2 regions of the Geobacillus sp. E263 genome follow, and region 1 is predicted to be linked to the other one. Evidence: a T-box and tRNA genes for the amino acid it is inferred to sense, from the RefSeq annotation. Region 1 holds a T-box; the other holds one or more tRNA genes.
What was found. A T-box is a leader RNA that pairs with one kind of tRNA and senses whether it is charged. The one in region 1 lies ahead of serS (serine--tRNA ligase), so its partner is inferred to be a tRNA-Ser.
Positions count from the first base shown of each region.

Region 2: it has a tRNA-Ser gene. The T-box ahead of serS (serine--tRNA ligase) is inferred to sense a tRNA for this amino acid. The anticodon was not compared.

Region 1 covers NZ_CP041632.1:3,455,235-3,458,483, forward strand. The annotation lists gene FNL97_RS17740 (deoxynucleoside kinase) at 1-193, shown strand, start outside; tRNA gene FNL97_RS17745 (tRNA-Ser) at 312-404, opposite strand; gene serS (serine--tRNA ligase) at 494-1,768, opposite strand; T-box leader at 1,821-2,037, opposite strand; gene pdxT (pyridoxal 5'-phosphate synthase glutaminase subunit PdxT) at 2,107-2,685, opposite strand; gene pdxS (pyridoxal 5'-phosphate synthase lyase subunit PdxS) at 2,703-3,249, opposite strand, start outside.
Region 2 covers NZ_CP041632.1:2,894,501-2,897,749, reverse strand. The annotation lists tRNA gene FNL97_RS14935 (tRNA-Thr) at 96-168, shown strand; tRNA gene FNL97_RS14930 (tRNA-Lys) at 464-536, shown strand; tRNA gene FNL97_RS14925 (tRNA-Leu) at 542-623, shown strand; tRNA gene FNL97_RS14920 (tRNA-Gly) at 636-710, shown strand; tRNA gene FNL97_RS14915 (tRNA-Leu) at 719-804, shown strand; tRNA gene FNL97_RS14910 (tRNA-Arg) at 808-881, shown strand; tRNA gene FNL97_RS14905 (tRNA-Pro) at 909-982, shown strand; tRNA gene FNL97_RS14900 (tRNA-Ala) at 995-1,070, shown strand; tRNA gene FNL97_RS14895 (tRNA-Met) at 1,088-1,161, shown strand; tRNA gene FNL97_RS14890 (tRNA-Ile) at 1,169-1,245, shown strand; tRNA gene FNL97_RS14885 (tRNA-Ser) at 1,262-1,354, shown strand; tRNA gene FNL97_RS14880 (tRNA-Met) at 1,543-1,619, shown strand; tRNA gene FNL97_RS14875 (tRNA-Asp) at 1,625-1,700, shown strand; tRNA gene FNL97_RS14870 (tRNA-Phe) at 1,841-1,916, shown strand; tRNA gene FNL97_RS14865 (tRNA-Thr) at 2,080-2,152, shown strand; tRNA gene FNL97_RS14860 (tRNA-His) at 2,163-2,238, shown strand; tRNA gene FNL97_RS14855 (tRNA-Gly) at 2,245-2,315, shown strand; tRNA gene FNL97_RS14850 (tRNA-Ile) at 2,320-2,396, shown strand; tRNA gene FNL97_RS14845 (tRNA-Asn) at 2,596-2,670, shown strand; tRNA gene FNL97_RS14840 (tRNA-Ser) at 2,674-2,766, shown strand; tRNA gene FNL97_RS14835 (tRNA-Glu) at 2,775-2,846, shown strand; tRNA gene FNL97_RS14830 (tRNA-Gly) at 3,241-3,249, shown strand, end outside.

The sequences.
Region 1 (3,249 bases):
ACAGAAAACACCTATATCATATTGGAAGGAAATGTATGAACGTTATGAGAAATGGATTAATGAATTTAACGCTTGCCCAGTTCTTCGCGTAAACATTAACGAATACGATATTGTCGAAGACGAGCAGTCCATCGAACCAATTATTAAAAAAGCTTCAACGATTATTCACGAGTATTATCGTATAAAAAAATAACCGCCACTATTAGGCGGTTATTTTTTGCTTTGGAAAAATAAAAATTCGTTACAAAATGTAACGAATCGTCTCGGATAACAATCTCCACTTATGCGCGTTGGTATTTTCAATTCCTTTATGGCGGAGGAGGAGGGATTCGAACCCCCGCGCGCCTTGCGGCGCCTCTCGGTTTTCAAGACCGACCCCTTCAGCCAGACTTGGGTACTCCTCCGTACTGACATCATTCAATATAACATCACTGAAGATAAAAGTCAACACCTTTTATGGCAGAGCGGGCGGGCAAATCCGCCCTGCTCTTATTTATCGAATAACTTCTAGATTTCCCATGTACGGACGCAGTACTTCTGGAATGACAACCGTTCCATCTTCCTGCTGATAGTTTTCTAAGATGGCGGCCACCGTGCGACCAATCGCCAACCCTGATCCATTGAGCGTATGCACATATTCCGGTTTCGCCTTTGGTTCGCGGCGGAAACGAATGTTAGCACGCCGTGCTTGGAATGCCTCAAAGTTGCTGCACGAAGAAATCTCACGATACGTTCCATAGCTTGGCAGCCATACTTCAATATCATATGTCTTCGCCGATGAGAACCCTAAATCACCGGTGCATAAACATACAACACGATAAGGAAGTCCAAGCAGCTGCAAAATTCTCTCTGCTTGATTTGTTAACTTTTCTAATTCGTCATATGAATCTTCCGGTTTCACAAATTTCACCAGCTCTACTTTATTAAATTGATGCTGGCGAATAAGCCCTCTTGTATCACGTCCAGCAGAACCAGCTTCGGCGCGGAAACATGCACTATAAGCAACATAGTAAATCGGCAAATCTTCCGCGGATAAAATTTCATCACGATGTAAATTTGTCACAGGCACCTCTGCTGTCGGAATTAAAAAGTAATCGTCTGTTTCGATACGGAATGCGTCTTCTTCAAATTTTGGCAATTGTCCTGTTCCCGTCATACTCGCCCGATTGACAAGGTACGGAGGCAATATCTCTTGATAGCCAAACTCCTCGATATGAACATCAAGCATAAAGTTAATTAACGCGCGCTCCAGGCGGGCGCCGAGTCCTTTATAAAAGACAAAGCGGCTTCCTGTTACTTTCGCGGCCCGTTCAAAATCAAGAATACCGAGCTGTTCGGCAATATCCCAGTGCGGTTTCGGTTCAAACGAAAACGAACGCGGTTCCCCCCATTTGCGGACTTCGACATTATCTTCTTCCGACTTTCCGACGGGCACCGATTCATGCGGGATATTTGGAATAGACAATAATAACGCATTTAGTTCCTCTTCCACTTGGCGGATTTCATCATCCATGGCTTTAATGCGATCCCCTACATCCCGCATCTCGGCAATGAGATGATCAGCATCTTTTTTCTCGCGTTTCAATACGGCGATTTGTTGGGATACTTCATTTCGTTTATTTTTTAGTTCTTCTGCTTTTGCGATTAATTCGCGGCGCTTTTTGTCTAGCTCTTCAAAGCGATCGATATTTGTTAAATCTTCGCCGCGCTTTAGAAGCTTTTCTTTTACTTCTTCAAAATGATTGCGCAAATATTTGACATCAAGCATCAACGATACCTCCTTTTTTATTATTATTATAAAATAAAAACTCCCGTCCCCAAAAAGGGACGAGAGTAATCCCGCGTTGCCACCCTAATTGAAGACGAGGCTGTCTTCCGCTTGAATCGATAACGGCGAAAAGCCGAAAATGCTTACTAGCTTGCGCGTTCGGCATTTTACTCCAGGATGGATTCACAAGTGTTTCCCATCGGTTTGCACCACCCACCGACTCTCTGAAGAGAAACGACCTTGCTACTAGTTCCTTTCATCGCTTTAGCGCTATGCGATTTTCATATGCCTGTTTGTACCAATAATGTACTATAAGTTTTTTTGAAACGCAACTCTTTTTATGCTTTCGCTTCTTTCACCATATTGAGAAAATATTGTGTCATACGATAGTCATCGGTCAATTCAGGATGGAACGAGCATCCTAGAAACTGCCCTTGTCTTGCCGCAACAATACGTCCTTCATATTTCGCCAAAACTTCGACGTCCTCTCCTACTTCCACAATATGTGGAGCGCGGATAAATACACCGATAAAATCATCGGCAACGCCAGCAATCGAAAGCTCGGCTTCAAAACTTTCACGTTGACGGCCAAAAGAATTGCGTTCCACCGTAATATCCATCAATCCTAGATGCGGCTCATCATAACCGACGATTCGTTTCGCTAACAAAATGAGGCCAGCGCACGTGCCGAACATCGGCTTTCCCGCTGCAGCAAACTGTTTTAACGGCTCGATGAATCCGTATTTATCCATCAAACGGCGCATCGTCGTACTTTCGCCGCCAGGAAGAATAAGGCCGTCAATTTCCTCTAATTGCTCTATTTTTTTTACGACCACTGCCTCAGCACCGCACGCTTCAATGGAACGAACATGTTCTTGTACGGCGCCTTGTAAGCCAAGCACTCCAATTTTCATCATAACGTCTACTCCTTTACTTACCAACCACGCTCTTGCATACGTTGTTCTGGCAATAGTGACGCGACATCAATACCGCGCATTGCGCTACCTAATCCTTTGGATAAATGAGCGATCAGCTCGTAATCTTCATAATGAGCTGTCGCCTCAACGATCGCCCGCGCATATTTTTCTGGATTTTCCGATTTAAAAATGCCAGAACCGACAAATACCCCATCTGCACCTAAATGCATCATCAATGCCGCGTCAGCTGGAGTCGCGATACCGCCTGCGGCAAAGTTGACGACAGGGAGGCGGCCTAACCGCTTAATTTCGCGCAATACTTCGACCGGAGCACCTAAATTCTTCGCTTCTGTCACAAGCTCGTCTTCACTCATGCTGACAACTTTGCGTATTTGCGCATTTACTTTGCGCATATGACGCACTGCCTCGACAATGTTTCCTGTTCCTGGTTCTCCTTTTGTGCGAAGCATCGATGCCCCTTCAGCAATGCGGCGCGCCGCTTCTCCTAAGTCGCGACAACCGCAAACAAACGGAACGGTAAATTGTCTTTTATCAATATGGAAT
Region 2 (3,249 bases), 560 kb from region 1:
CTGCGAGTTGTCCCGACGCATATCACTTCGCTGAATAAGCGAGAAGAGGAAGGGACACAAAAAATTAAACGTATATGTCAATACTTCTTTCTTATGCCGGCTTAGCTCAATTGGTAGAGCAACTGACTTGTAATCAGTAGGTTGCGGGTTCAAGTCCTGCAGCCGGCACTGTAATAGTATGAGCCATTAGCTCAGTAGGGGAGCAACAAGCCTAAGCTCCTATGAATCCGCTACGAGTTGCCTCGACGAATCCTGCTTCTTTGAATTCACTAGTAGAGGAAGAGGCAACGAGAAACAACGAGTGTCTTTATTTACCACACGAGCCATTAGCTCAGTAGGTAGAGCAACTAGCCTAAGCTCCTATGAATCCGCTACGAGTTGCCTCGACGCATCTAACATCGTTGGGTTCGCTGGCAGAGGAAGAGGCATCGAAAAAACAACGAGTGTCTCCCTTTAACTACATGAGCCATTAGCTCAGTAGGTAGAGCATCTGACTTTTAATCAGAGGGTCGGAGGTTCGAATCCTCCATGGCTCACTTTTGCGGGTGTGGCGGAATTGGCAGACGCACCAGACTTAGGATCTGGCGCCTTACGGCGTGGGGGTTCAAGTCCCTCCACCCGCATCTTATAAGCGTGCGGAAGTAGTTCAGTGGTAGAACACCACCTTGCCAAGGTGGGGGTCGCGGGTTCGAACCCCGTCTTCCGCTCCATTAATGCCGCCGGGGTGGCGGAATTGGCAGACGCACAGGACTTAAAATCCTGGGGTAGGTAACTACCGTGCCGGTTCGAGTCCGGCCCTCGGCATATGCGCTCGTAGCTCAATTGGATAGAGCATCTGACTACGGATCAGAAGGTTAGGGGTTCGAATCCTCTCGAGCGCGTTAATCTTTTAATGAATATGTAGGAAGCGGGAAGTAGCTCAGCTTGGTAGAGCACATGGTTTGGGACCATGGGGTCGCAGGTTCGAATCCTGTCTTCCCGATTTAGAAAATATGGGGCCTTAGCTCAGCTGGGAGAGCGCCTGCTTTGCACGCAGGAGGTCATCGGTTCGATCCCGATAGGCTCCACCAGTAATAATAAAGAATTTGGCGGCGTAGCTCAGCTGGCTAGAGCGTACGGTTCATACCCGTGAGGTCGGGGGTTCGATCCCCTCCGCCGCCATTGAAATGGACCTTTAGCTCAGCTGGTTAGAGCAGACGGCTCATAACCGTCCGGTCGTAGGTTCGAATCCTACAAGGTCCACCATGTTCTTTAATATGATGGAGGAGTACCCAAGTCTGGCTGAAGGGGTCGGTCTTGAAAACCGAGAGGCGCCGCAAGGCGCGCGGGGGTTCGAATCCCTCCTCCTCCGCCATACATCGTTACTCGTTACTATAGTATATCGCCGCGGGGTGGAGCAACGAGCTTAAGCTCCATCGAATAAGCTACGAGTTGCCTCGACGCATTTGACATCTTTGAATTCGCGGGCAGAGGAAGAGGCAAAGATTTGAATTAAACCTTTCTAAATTATTTATTCGTAATTCAATCATTACTTTCTATCATCGCGGGGTGGAGCAGTCCGGTAGCTCGTCGGGCTCATAACCCGAAGGTCGCAGGTTCAAATCCTGCCCCCGCAACCAATATTGGTCCCGTAGTGTAGTGGTTAACATGCCTGCCTGTCACGCAGGAGATCGCGGGTTCGAGTCCCGTCGGGACCGCCACAATGAACTAAGTATATAGATCGGTAACGATGAATGATACTTCCATGAATATGCTGCGAGTTGTCCTGACGCATCTAACATTGCTGAATAATCTAGAAGAGGAAAGGACAAGACAACACAGAATATTAAGATAATAAAATGGCTCGGTAGCTCAGTCGGTAGAGCAAAGGACTGAAAATCCTTGTGTCGGCGGTTCGATTCCGTCCCGAGCCACCACTCACTCTTAAGTTTTTCTGTCTGATGTGCCGGCTTAGCTCAATTGGGGAGCAACGAGCCTAAGCTTCCATGAACTCGCTCCGAGTTGCCTCGACGCATCCATCATCTTTGAGTTCGCTAGTAGAGGAAGAGGCAATGAAAATAATTTAGACAAATTTCATATGCCGGCTTAGCTCAATTGGTAGAGCAACTGACTTGTAATCAGTAGGTTGCGGGTTCAAGTCCTGCAGCCGGCATCAGATTGTGGCGACTATGGCGAAGTGGTTAACGCACCAGATTGTGGCTCTGGCATGCGTGGGTTCGATTCCCACTAGTCGCCCCATGTTATGCGGGTGTAGTTTAGTGGTAAAACCTCAGCCTTCCAAGCTGATGTCGTGGGTTCGATTCCCATCACCCGCTTCTTGGGCCTATAGCTCAGCTGGTTAGAGCGCACGCCTGATAAGCGTGAGGTCGGTGGTTCAAGTCCACTTAGGCCCACCATTATAATTAATAGACTTAAGAATTTTATCTGCTTTGGAGCATGCTTGTTCTGCAATGGCTCAGCGACGAGCGATACTTCTATGAATTTGCTACGAGTTGCCTCGACACATCCAACACCTTTGAGTTCGCTAGTAGAGGAAGAGGCAGAGTGAAATTTTGAATGCATGTTCTGTAAAAAAATAGCTACATGTTTCTTTATTCCGCAATAGCTCAGCGGTAGAGCAACCGGCTGTTAACCGGTAGGTCGTAGGTTCGAATCCTACTTGCGGAGCCATACGGAGAAGTACCCAAGTGGCTGAAGGGGACGGTTTGCTAAACCGTTAGGTCGCAATTTTGCGGCGCGCGGGTTCAAATCCCGCCTTCTCCGCCATTCAATGTGGCCCGTTGGTCAAGTGGTTAAGACACCGCCCTTTCACGGCGGTAACACGGGTTCGAATCCCGTACGGGTCATAAAAGCACCAGTTACGCTGGTGCTTTTGTTTTTTCCATAAAACGAAATTTGTCGAATTTTTTCGTTTTATAGTTGCAATCTAATACATCCTCTGTTATAATCAATACCGTTAACTTAATGTTGTTCATGATCAATGCGGTTTTGTATTCGGAGAATGTATACGCGGGTGTAGTTTAGTGGTAAAACCTCAGTCACGAGCAATGCATCATCGAATTTGCTTCGAGTTGTCCCAACGCATTAAACACCTTGAATCGGCTAGAAGAGGAAGGGACAACGAAAAGAAGAGTTGATTGCGGGTTGCCTCGATGCATCCATCATCTTTGAGTTTGCTAGCAGAGGAAGAGGCATGACAACTGCGCGTTGTATACAGATTTAAAGAACAAAAAATAATATGCGGGTGTA